2 linked regions of the Alloalcanivorax dieselolei B5 genome follow. The main gene of each other region encodes a partner of the protein of the gene in region 2 in a complex. Links are inferred from orthologs where the notes say so. Each region holds a gene or a part of one and is shown on either strand. Other genes may lie near its edges.

Evidence for each region. The genes of interacting proteins can lie anywhere in the genome.
Region 1: the proteins of B5T_RS05230 (region 2) and exbB are in contact, whole or in part, in a cryo-EM structure (PDB 9DDO), measured with the Escherichia coli proteins. The link is inferred for Alloalcanivorax dieselolei B5 from one-to-one orthologs.

The regions. Positions count from the first base shown.
Region 1 is NC_018691.1:1,465,710-1,470,097, reverse strand. The notes cover bases 1-2,808. They hold exbB (tonB-system energizer ExbB), read right to left. Parts: upstream 1,987-2,808; coding sequence 1,015-1,986; downstream 1-1,014. Other genes in these bases: B5T_RS06755 (biliverdin-producing heme oxygenase), read right to left, coding at 1,998-2,606; exbD (TonB system transport protein ExbD), read right to left, coding at 581-1,015; B5T_RS23735 (energy transducer TonB family protein), read right to left, coding at 1-584. Outside these bases: B5T_RS06750 (TetR/AcrR family transcriptional regulator), read right to left, coding at 2,854-3,462; B5T_RS06745 (hotdog fold domain-containing protein), read left to right, coding at 3,583-4,068; B5T_RS06740 (sigma-70 family RNA polymerase sigma factor), read left to right, coding at 4,317-4,388. UniProt on the Escherichia coli protein: Involved in the TonB-dependent energy-dependent transport of various receptor-bound substrates. Protects ExbD from proteolytic degradation and functionally stabilizes TonB.
Region 2 is NC_018691.1:1,150,144-1,156,302, forward strand. Bases 1-2,999 are described here. They hold B5T_RS05230 (energy transducer TonB), read right to left. Parts: upstream 1,904-2,999; coding sequence 1,097-1,903; downstream 1-1,096. Other genes in these bases: mpl (UDP-N-acetylmuramate:L-alanyl-gamma-D-glutamyl-meso-diaminopimelate ligase), read left to right, coding at 1-395; B5T_RS05225 (flavin prenyltransferase UbiX), read left to right, coding at 410-1,021; B5T_RS05235 (ExbD/TolR family protein), read right to left, coding at 1,900-2,409; B5T_RS05240 (ExbD/TolR family protein), read right to left, coding at 2,406-2,789; B5T_RS05245 (MotA/TolQ/ExbB proton channel family protein), read right to left, coding at 2,779-2,999. Also shown: more of B5T_RS05245, read right to left, coding at 3,000-3,468; B5T_RS05250 (copper resistance protein NlpE), read right to left, coding at 3,710-4,141; B5T_RS05255 (glutathione S-transferase), read right to left, coding at 4,526-5,191; dacB (D-alanyl-D-alanine carboxypeptidase/D-alanyl-D-alanine endopeptidase), read right to left, coding at 5,259-6,159. UniProt on the Escherichia coli protein: Interacts with outer membrane receptor proteins that carry out high-affinity binding and energy dependent uptake into the periplasmic space of specific substrates such as cobalamin, and various iron compounds (such as iron dicitrate, enterochelin, aerobactin, etc.).

The sequences.
Region 1 (4,388 bases), 320 kb from region 2 along the record:
GCTTGCCGCGGATACCGCTTGCGCCGGTCCAGATGGGCCCGCAGCAGGCTCTGCCAGCGCTGGCGGGCATTGATCTCGCTTTGACTGGGCGCGCCAACGGCCGGCGCGCCGGCCACCTCACCCGGTTGCGCGTCGGGCACCGCCGCCGGGGCCGTGGTTTGCGGCGCGGCCTGCTCGGATGACTGCCGTGAGACCTTTCGCTGCGGTCGGGTCTGTTTTTTTTCCGGCTCCGGTTTTTCCCTCGGCGGCTCGGATTTCTCCCGCAACGCCACTTCCGCTTTGACCTTCGGTACCGGTGGCGGCGGTTCGGGTTCCGGCTCCACCACCGGTTCCGGCTCCGAAGGTGCCGCCTCCACCTGCTTCGGGCCAGGCGGTAACGCCTCCGGTGTCTCCGGTGCCGCGATCAACGTCACCTCCACCACCTGTGGCGCCGCGGCCGGCAATACCGACGCCTCCTGACGGGGATGCCACAGCCATCCCCACACCACCAGCCCATGGGCCATCGCCGCCACCAGCAGCGCCAGCCCCCATGCCGGCCATTGCCGCCTGCCGGATTCCATGTCGGGTCCCGCCAACAACGTCATGGCCTGGAATCCGCCGGCTTGTCCGCGCCGATCAGGGCGATTTTCAGGTATCCAGCTTCGCTGAGCCGGTTCATCACCCGCATCAACTCACCATAGGGCACGCTTTTGTCGGCGCGCAGCAGAATGCGCTGCTCCTGATCCGGCAGCGCATCCCGCAAGGCCGGGATCAGGGTCTCCAGCGTCACCACCTGATCCTGCCCCAGGGTCAGCGTGAGATCGGATTGCACACTGAGGTAAAGCGGTTTCGGCTCCGCCGGGCGCGGCTCGGCCACCGCCGCCGGCAGATCCACCGGTACGCTGACCGTGGCCAGCGGCGCCGCCACCATGAAGATGATCAACAACACCAGCATCACATCGATGAACGGCGTGACGTTGATGTCATGGTTGTCCGGCAATTCGGAAGCGTCGTCGCCCTGCGGTTTGAAAGCCATCAGCCGCCGCTCCGCTGCAACGGCACCACGCCCGGCACGGCCTCCTTATCGGCCGCCGCCAACGCGCGGGCCTGGGGATGGTGGCGATCCAGATCCCGGCTGATCAGCGTCATCAGAGCAGTGGTGATATCGCCCAGCAGGGCGCGGTAGCGGGTGATGGAGCGAGCGAAATGGTTGTAGATGATCACCGCGGGGATCGCCGCCACCAGCCCGATGCCGGTGGCCAGGAGCGCCTCGGCGATGCCCGGCGCCACCACCGCCAGGTTGGTGGTCTGGGTGCGGGCGATGCCGATGAAACTGTTCATGATGCCCCATACCGTGCCGAACAAGCCGACGAACGGCGCCACCGCGCCAATGGTCGCCAGGATACCGGTACCCTTGTTCATGTGAGAGCCGGCGGCCACCTGCACTCGGTCGAGCCGCGCCGCCACCCGTTCCTTGAGCCCCTCGTCGGTGACCGGCCCGCCCGAGGACAGCACCAGTTCGTGTTCGGCGGCGCGCACCAGGGTCGCGCCATCGCCCTTACGGGTAGCCGCATGGCGGGCACCGCCGGCAAAATCCGGTGCCTCCACCAGGGCCGCCAGCACCCGGCCGGCGCGCCGGCGCGCGCGAAACAGTTGCGCCAGTTTGAAAACCCAGACCGTCCATGTCAGCAGGGACGCCAGCAGCAAACTGATCATCACCGCTTTGACGATCGGGTCAGCGGCCTGATACATGCCCCACGGCGACAAATCATGGGGCAGCACCGGCCCATCATTATGGGTTTCCGTCACCGACTCCACGGCCGGCGCGGCGGCATCCGGAGTCTCGCCAGCCGCGGTCTCCTCCTCAGTGGATTCCAGGAGCGGCGCCTCCGAGGCAGCGGTTTCCGGCGGCACCGCCGGCCGCGCGTCTTCCTGCGCATGGACCTGCCCGACACCCAGCAAACCGGCGATGCAAAAGGCAGCGACGAAAAGGACCTTGGTGTTCATCATCGCCCCCGTCACTGCACGTCCACCACGGCACCGGCCAGCAGCACCTCGACGCCTTCGCGGGCAAAGCCGAAGGCGTCGAGCGCGCCTTGCAGCGCCTGTCGCCGCTCATCGTGGGAAAGCATCAGCGCATCCAGGACCTCCTTGAACCGGCGCCAGTGCAGTCCGCGGCCGTCGTCATGGCCGGCCAGGTGACGGGCACCGAACGTCTCGGACAACCCCAGCTCGCTTTTTGCGTGTTTGAGCAGGAAAGCGGCGCCCAGGTTGGAACCCTCCACGGTATAAAGCCAGCCAAGAGCGGCGTAATCATCGCCGGCACCGACCCCTTCGGCGGCGCGCCTGTCGTCTTCCAGCGCTCCCACCGAAACGCCCAGGTCCGCGCAATCGGACAGCGCCGCCGACAGCCGGTCACGCGCGGCGAGGCCGGGCAGCCACCGGGCCAGGCGTTCCGATTGATATAGCGGAGAGGCGACCCGCTGCAGCCGGGTCTGGGTGCGCACGAACAGCGTGTAGCGCTCACGGTCCGCGAACGGCGCCAGCGTCATGATGCGTCTGTCGAGCCGTTCATGCTCCTGGCTAGTACCGTCTTTGAGGAAGGTGGATAAGAGGGCGTTGGACATGCTCGTTCGTCCTGTCTGATGGATCGGATGGCGGTTCCCGGCGGCGCGCGGCACCCCGGCTGAACCGTCCTGTACTATCAAGACGAACGAGATTGGAATTTATCTTACTTTTATTTTCACTGCGGAATGCCATGCCAGGAAGACGGGGCTCGACCGCGGCGGAGTGATCGCCAGGGCCGTGGTCCTCGACGTTAGTGTGTGCCTGTGATCTGCGTCAATACAAATGAAACCCAAACTCATTCCTCTCTCAGGTCGACACCGCCCGCCAGGCCGCTTCGGCAAACACCTCTGCGTGCTCCACCGGCGCCCCCTTGACTCGCCCGGACAGCCAGGCCCGGCAATAGTTTTCGGACTGGCCGATCAACAGAGAGGCATAGGTTTCCCTCGGTAAGGCCCGAATGTCCCCCTTTTCCACCCCCTCGACCAGGTAAGTCAGCAAGCTGCCAAAACGCCGCTTATTGCGGGCGTCCAGCTCGCTCTTGAAGCCACCGGCCGCCACCAGAGCGCGCGCCTGGAACATGAAACGGGCAAGCTTGGGCTGCTCGGTAACCCAGGCCATATAGGTGGTAACCAGCGCCGCTATGGCCCCCCGGGGGTTCCCGGCCTCTTGCATTGCCGGTTCGATCTGCGCCAGTTGGTCGTCCAGTGCGGCCAGGAAGATCGCCGCCACCAGGCCTTCCTTGTTGCCGAAATGGTGATAGATGGTGCCAATGCTGCTCTGCGAACGCCGACGGATGGTATCGATGGTGGTCGCTTCCAGGCCCTGTTCGTCAAAGCATTCGAGTGCGCAATTAAGAATATGCCGCTTGTTGGCTCTGCGAGCACCGGGCTCAACCCGTTCAAATGCCGATTCCATAGGTACTGCCTTTTGGCCTGGTTGGAATATTGTTCTAGAATATTTTTCTAGATTAGGATTCTATTCATTCTAACAGATCGCCAAGGTTCGCCCGTATCCGATCTCACAGGAGCCTGTGCCATGAATGAAAGCATCCACCCGACTCTGGTCCTCTATAACAAGCTGAGTGATCTGCCCATGGGCAAGATCCTGTTCACCCGGGGGGTCTGCTTCAAGGCACCCTACTTCGCTACCATTCGGCCTTTGATCACCGGGCTGCGGCCAGGATATGGGGAGGTGAAAATCAGGAAGCGCCGCTCGGTCCAGAACCACTTGGGGACCGTCCACGCCATCGCCATGTGCAACATGGCGGAACTGGCCAGCGGCACCATGACCGAGATCAGCGTACCCGCCACCCACCGCTGGATTCCCAAGGGGATGGAGGTGGAGTACCTGAAAAAGGCGGAAACCGATCTGATCGCCGTGGCCCGGGCCGAGCTTCCCGGGCAGTGGCCGGATTCAGGCGATTTCAGCACCCGGGTGGAGGTTCAAAATATCCATGGTGAGGTTGTGGCGCGGATGGTGATTACCATGTGGGTGTCGGTCAAGAAAAAGCAAACGGCCTGATGGTCCGCCTTGCCCAATTTTTCCTGGAGAAAGCGCGCCGCTACTCCCAGCCGGCGAGCACCAGCTTGCCGATGGTCTTGCCGGACTCGATGCGCCGGTGGGCCTCCTTGAGGTTGGCGGCATTGATGCGCTGAACGAGAGCAGAGAACATTTCCCTTCAGACTCAATTGACAATGATTCTCATTAAAAATAAAGTGCAGCCACACTGAACACCTTCAGCGCGTTTTTCAGGGCCCGGGGCATCGTCCATGCATGGCGACAACGACAAACTCAAGGTCTACCTGGAGCATCGCGCGGCCTTGATCAACTACGCCACACCG
Region 2 (6,159 bases):
GTGTGCACGTTTACGATGATTTCGCCCATCATCCCACCGCCATCGCCACGACGCTCGACGGGCTTCGGCGCAAGGTCGGTGAGCAGCGCATCGTGGCGATCATCGAACCGCGTTCCAATACCATGCGCCTGGGCCGTCATCGCGATACTCTGGCACAAAGCACCGCCGCCGCCGACCAGGTGATCTGGTATCAGCCGCCGGGTCTGGACTGGTCCCTGGATGACGTAGTGGCGCAGTCACCGGTGCCGGCACGGGTGGAGCAGGATCTCGATGCGCTGGTGGCGGCGGTGGCCGCCGGTGAGCGCGGCCCCTGCCATCTGGTGGTAATGAGCAACGGCGGTTTTGGCGGTATTCACGGCAAGCTGCTGGACGCGCTGCACGCGGCACGGTCCTGATGGGAGAGAGCGCGATGCGACAACGGATCACTCTTGCGTTCACCGGCGCCTCCGGTGCCCCTTACGGGTTGCGCTTGCTGCAATGTCTGCTGGAAGCGGACTGCGAGGTCTACGTCTTGTTGTCGAAGGCGGCGCGGGTGGTGATCGGTACCGAGACCGATCTCAAGCTGCCCGCCGGCACCGGTGCCGCCGAGACCGCGTTGCGGGACTGGAGCGGTACCGATAAAGGCCGTCTGGTGGTCTGTGGCCTGGAGCAGTGGACCGCGCCGGTGGCGTCCGGCAGCGGCGCGCCGGCGGCCATGGTGGTGTGCCCCTGTTCCACCGGCACGCTGTCCGCCATTGCCAATGGCGCCAGCGATAACCTGATCGAACGGGCCGCGGATGTGGCGATCAAGGAACGCCGCCACCTGATCCTGGTGCCTCGGGAGGCGCCGCTATCCGCTTTGCATCTGGAAAACATGCTGAAGCTGGCGCGGCTGGGTGTCACCATCCTGCCGGCGGCGCCGGGCTTCTACCATCGCCCGCGGCGAGTGGAGGATCTGGTGGACTTCGTGGTGGCGCGTCTGCTGGATCACCTGGGCGTGCCGCAGACGCTGGTGGCGCGCTGGGGAGAGAAGGAGGGCTAAGCACCTGCTTATGCCCACACCCTGACTGGTCTGTTTCTGCTAGGGAGCTACGAAGCCGCCGCAGCAGCGTTGTCCTTATAGCGTGTAATTGATCGGAATCCGCACCGCCACCGGATCGCTTCCCAACTGGGCCGGGGGCGGCGGGAAGCGCAGCCGGCGCACCAGTTCCAGGGATTGCTGATCGAGAATGCGGCTGTTGGAACTGCCCACCAGTTCCACATTTTCCGCACGGCCCTGGGCGTTGACCCGGAAACTGACTTCCACTTCACCCTGCTGCCGGCGCATGCGCGCCCGGGCCGGGTAGACCTTGTTGTACTCGATGGTATCCCGCACCTTGCCGAGATAGCGGTTCAGAGCGTTGTCGTTGTCACCGCTGCGATGGACGCCCTCGCCAATGTCCCCGGCGATGCCTTTCTGGCCCTTGGGTTGGGGCGCGCCGCCCGCCACCTGTTCGGTTGGCTCCGCGTCCGGTTCCGCTTCGGGAGAACCGGCGGGTTCGGCCCGTGGCTCAGGGGCGGGTTCCGGCTCGGGCTTCGGCTCCGGTTTGGGGACGGGCTTCGGCTCGGGCTTGGGTTCCGGTTTCGGTTCGGGTTTGGGCTCCGGCTTGGGTTTGGGCTTTGGTTTCGGCTTCGGTTTGGGCTCGGGTTTGGGTTCCGGCTTGGGCTCGGGCTTCGGTTGAGGCTTGGTTTCCACCTGAGCCACCTGGGGCGCCGGTGCCGGTGGTGCCGGCTTGGGCGCCAGCGACAACGTCATGGCCTGCTGACCACCCTGAATGCCCACGCGGCCACCGGCCAGGGTCAGCGAATTCACCGTCACCAGCAGGCTGCCGTGAACCAGGATCGCGAGGGCCCAACTAATGATCAGTCGTATACTTCGCCTCACGGAGTGTTCTCGCTCTGGGTTACCAAACGAACTTCTTCCACACCCAGGTCTCGCAGTTTGCCCAGGTTTTCGCGCAATACACTAAGTGGCACACCGGCATCAGCCAGCAGGCGCACCAGCGGTAATGTCGTCTCTTGCCCGCTGTCGGCGGTGGCGGCGGTGGTGGGTGCCGTCGGGCTTTCTTTGGAGCCGTTTTGAGCCGCCTTGTCAGCCGCTTCCTTTTCCCGTTCCGCCTGATGTTCGGCGATCAGCGTGGCGAGGCTGGCCTCGGCCACCGGTTCGCCGTCATGGAACAGCACGCCTTGCTTGTCCAGGATCAACATCAATTGGCTGGGGTCTTCCTCGGTGGCGGCCTCGGCGCTGTTCGGTGCGGTCACATCCACGGTGGGACGTGGCGCCAACTGGCCGGCCACCATGAAGAAGATCAACAGAAGAAACACTACGTTGATCAGCGGCAGCACCGGCTCCAGCGGTGGCCGGCGGGGGCTGTTGTCTTCCAGATTCATGGCAGCAGCTCCAGCTGCACTTCCTTGAGGCCGGCGGCCCGGGCCACGTCAACGGCGGCGAGGGCGGCCTGCAGGGGCGCGTCCGGATCGCCGGTGATCAGCACGGCTTCGTCATGGCCGGCCAGCCTTTCACCCAGCTGTTCAAGGGACAAGGCTTCGCCGTTCCAGTCCACTTTGCCTTCCGCGTTGACGTGCAACTCCAGCCAGGTCTTGTCGTCCTGCCGTTCCACGGCTTCGCTGGGCACCACACTCACCGGCAGGTCCTTCCAGGCCCCGAAGCGGGTGGCCAGCATGAAGAACACCAGCAGAATAAAAACCACATCGATGAGTGGGGTGAGACTGATAGCCGGCGAACGGTGACGTTCGGGCTCAAGATACATGGGCGATGCGGGCCTCGCTGCTGGGAACGCTGTCCCGGGTCGGAGCGTTGCTGTCCTGGTCGAGGCGGCGGCGTTGTACTTTCAGCTGGGACAGGCGGTCCTGCAGTTTTTCCCGGCACACCTCAATGGTGCGGTCCGCCCAATGGAAGGCGGCCAGGGCGGGAATCGCCACGGTCAGACCCGCGGCGGTGGTCAGCAGTGCTTCCCAGATACCGCCGGAGAGAATGGCCGGATCCACCTGGGAGCCGGCCTGTTCCAGAGCCTGGAAAGCGCTGATCATGCCGAAGACGGTGCCGAGCAGGCCCAGCAGCGGCGCCAGCGCGCTGATCACCTCGAGAATCCGCAGCCCGCCACGCAACTCATCCAGGGACTCGCGGGCGCGGCGCAGGCTGTCTTCTTCCCAGCTTTGCTCGTCCATATCGCGCTGGTTCCAGGAGGTCAGCACCACCTGATCGATGGGCGTACGGCCCGGCTTTTGTTGGGCCGGAACTTCACCGCGTTCCAGACTCGCCAGCAGGGCATCCGCCTGGCGGCTTGCCTTGGGGCGCACACGGGCGAACTGCAGTATCTTGGAAATCAGGGTGGCCAGACCGATCACGGACATCAGGCCAAGCACCCACATGGTGATACCACCGGAAACGAACCACTCGGGGAGGTGAAACTGCAGAGAAGAGGTCATCGCCGAACTCCATCGTGGAAAAGGCGGATATCGCCGTCGGCCGGGACGTATAAAAGCGGATAACGGCACCTTGGGGCACCGTGACGGGACGATATCTCAGTGTGCGGGCGAGTCTAGCACTTCGCACAGTGAATGCAAGTCATTCCTATTTACAGGAATGTGACGATGGATAGGCTGTTTCAATAAGCGTGGGAGATGTGGGGAGAGGGGGAAGGCGCCCGGTTGACGCCTCCCCATGAGGTTACTGCTTGATCAGGGTGTAGTTGAGTTCGGACTCGATACGGTCGCCGTTGATGTCCAGCATTTCCAGCGCATTCAGCGCGGTTTCCAGGTAGCGCAGCTGGCTTTCCACATCCTCGGACTGGGGATTCAGCACCACGGTGCGGTAAGCGGTACCGTCCATTTCCTTATTGCCGTAGGCCCACTGGCCGCGCTCGACTTCGGTACGGCCCGCGCGGGAACTGTCCATGTACTCTTCACGCAACTCATATTGGGTCGGACGGTCTTTCTCATCGCTGTACAGAGTCAGGGAAGTACGGATCCCGGAGCAGTCCGCGCAGGGCAGCATGCCGCTGTACAAGGCCTTGTCCGCCTGAGGGTTGGAGGGAGTGGAAGAACAGCCCGCCAGTACCAGACCGGAGGCCAGACCCAGGGTAAGCAAAATCTTTTTCATGCTTCTATCTCCATATAGATCAAGCGTTATCTGATCCTAGTCGATTAGAAGCTTTTGGTGTGAACACGTTCACGCTTTTAACAGTCTTTAACCGGGGCGGGGCCGGGAGGGAAAGGACAGCGGGTCACGCCGGTTAATCGCGGCGGCGGGCATGAATTCTCTGAGCCACTTCGATGACCGCGATGGCCACCGCCAGGGCGATGAAAAAATACAGCAGAATCATGGATCCCCACTTGATGGCTATGGCCGGAATACACCCCCTGGTCAGAAACTGACCTGAATAGGATGTTAGGGTGTGACCAAAACTAAGCATAACGTCTTATGTTTGAATGGCCATAGCAAAGTGCGGGGAATGGGCACTGGAGCACATTCCCCCAGGGAGGATCAACCCAGTGGTTTCAGAGCCCCGCCACGTTCCTCCGCCCTGCGGTAGGCGGGGCGGCTTTCCAGCCGTTCAATGAAAGCCCGGATGTTGGGCATTTCCCCGGGGGCCCGGGCCTGCGCCGCTTGCAGTGGGAAGCTCATCTGAATGTCGGCGGCGCTGAAATCGTCGCCGGCGAACCAGGCATGCTCGCCAAGATGACGCTCGACGAAGCCCAGATGATCGCTGAGGCGAGGGTTCAGGAAGCCCTGATTCAGTCCCTGGCTGATTTTCCTGGCCACCGGGCGGATAAAGAACGGCATCGGCGATTGGGGGACTCGGGAGAACACCAGCTTCATTACCAGCAGCGGCATCAGTGAGCCTTCAGCGTAGTGCAGCCAGTATTGGTAGGCTTCGCGGCCGGGAGCGCCCGGTTCCGGGCGGAAGCGGCCCTGGCCGTGGTGGTCCAGAAGGTATTCGAGAATGGCGCCGGATTCAGCCACCACCCGGTCATCGTCCTGCAGTATCGGCGCTTTGCCCAGGGGGTGAATTTTCCGCAGGCTCTCCGGCGCCAGCATGGTAACGGGGTCGCGCTTGTAATGGACGATTTCGTAGGGGAGTCCCAGTTCTTCCAGAAGCCAGAGAACCCGCAGGGAACGGGAATTTTCCAGGTGGTGAACGGTGATCATCGGGATGCTCCGGGCCGTGGCGTGACAACGTCAAAGCCCGGAGCATAACAGAGACGGGATAACCGTGTTATCGGCCGTCGCCCGCGGAAGCCGCGGTGACCCGGCTGGCATCGGTGCCCGGTTCCACCAGGGTGTGCACCGCCTTCAGCACTTCATCCAGTACCGCCCGGGATTTCCAGGCGCTGCGATCGTTGATCATGGCCGCCACCGCCCAGGTGGTATTGTTCTGGTCGCGGGTGAAGCCGGCGATGGAGCGCACGTTTCTCAGAGTGCCGGTCTTGATATGGCCCTCGCCCACCAGCGCGGTATTACGCAGCCGGTTACGCATGGTGCCGTCCATTGCCACCAACGGCAGCGAGGCGATCAGCTCGGCGGCGAACGGACTGCGCCAGGCCTGTTGCAGCATCAGGGCCTGCTGGTGGGCGGTGATACGCTCCAGACGGGACAGTCCTGAACCGTTCTCCAACACCACCTGGCTGATGTCGATGCCTTTCAGACGCATCCATTCAAGGATTGCCCGATCGGCCGCCGCCAGGTCGTCCTTGTCGCCGGCCAGCCGGTTCTCCGCGCCAATGGTAAGGAACAGCTGGCGGGCCATGACGTTGCTGCTCCATTTATTGATGTCGCGCACCATGGTGACCAGATCCGGTGAGGAGGTGGTGACCAGAAGCTTGGCGCCCCGCGCCAGCCGGCCAGTGCGGTCGCGGCCGGACAGGGTGCCGCCCATTTCCCGCCACAGGCCGCGGATCAGATTGGCGGTGTAGTCTTGCTGGGACATCAGCGACAGATAACGGTCGGCGCGGCAGTTCTCCGGCAAGGCGCCGGTGATCGTCACGGTGATCTTGCGGCGATCGGAAAAGTCCGGCTCGTATTGCAGCGCCTTGGAATTATGCACCGGGCAACGGCCGCGCTCGGGTGCGGTGACCTTGTTGTCGATGACGATCTTGCTGACCGGCGGTTCGGTGCTC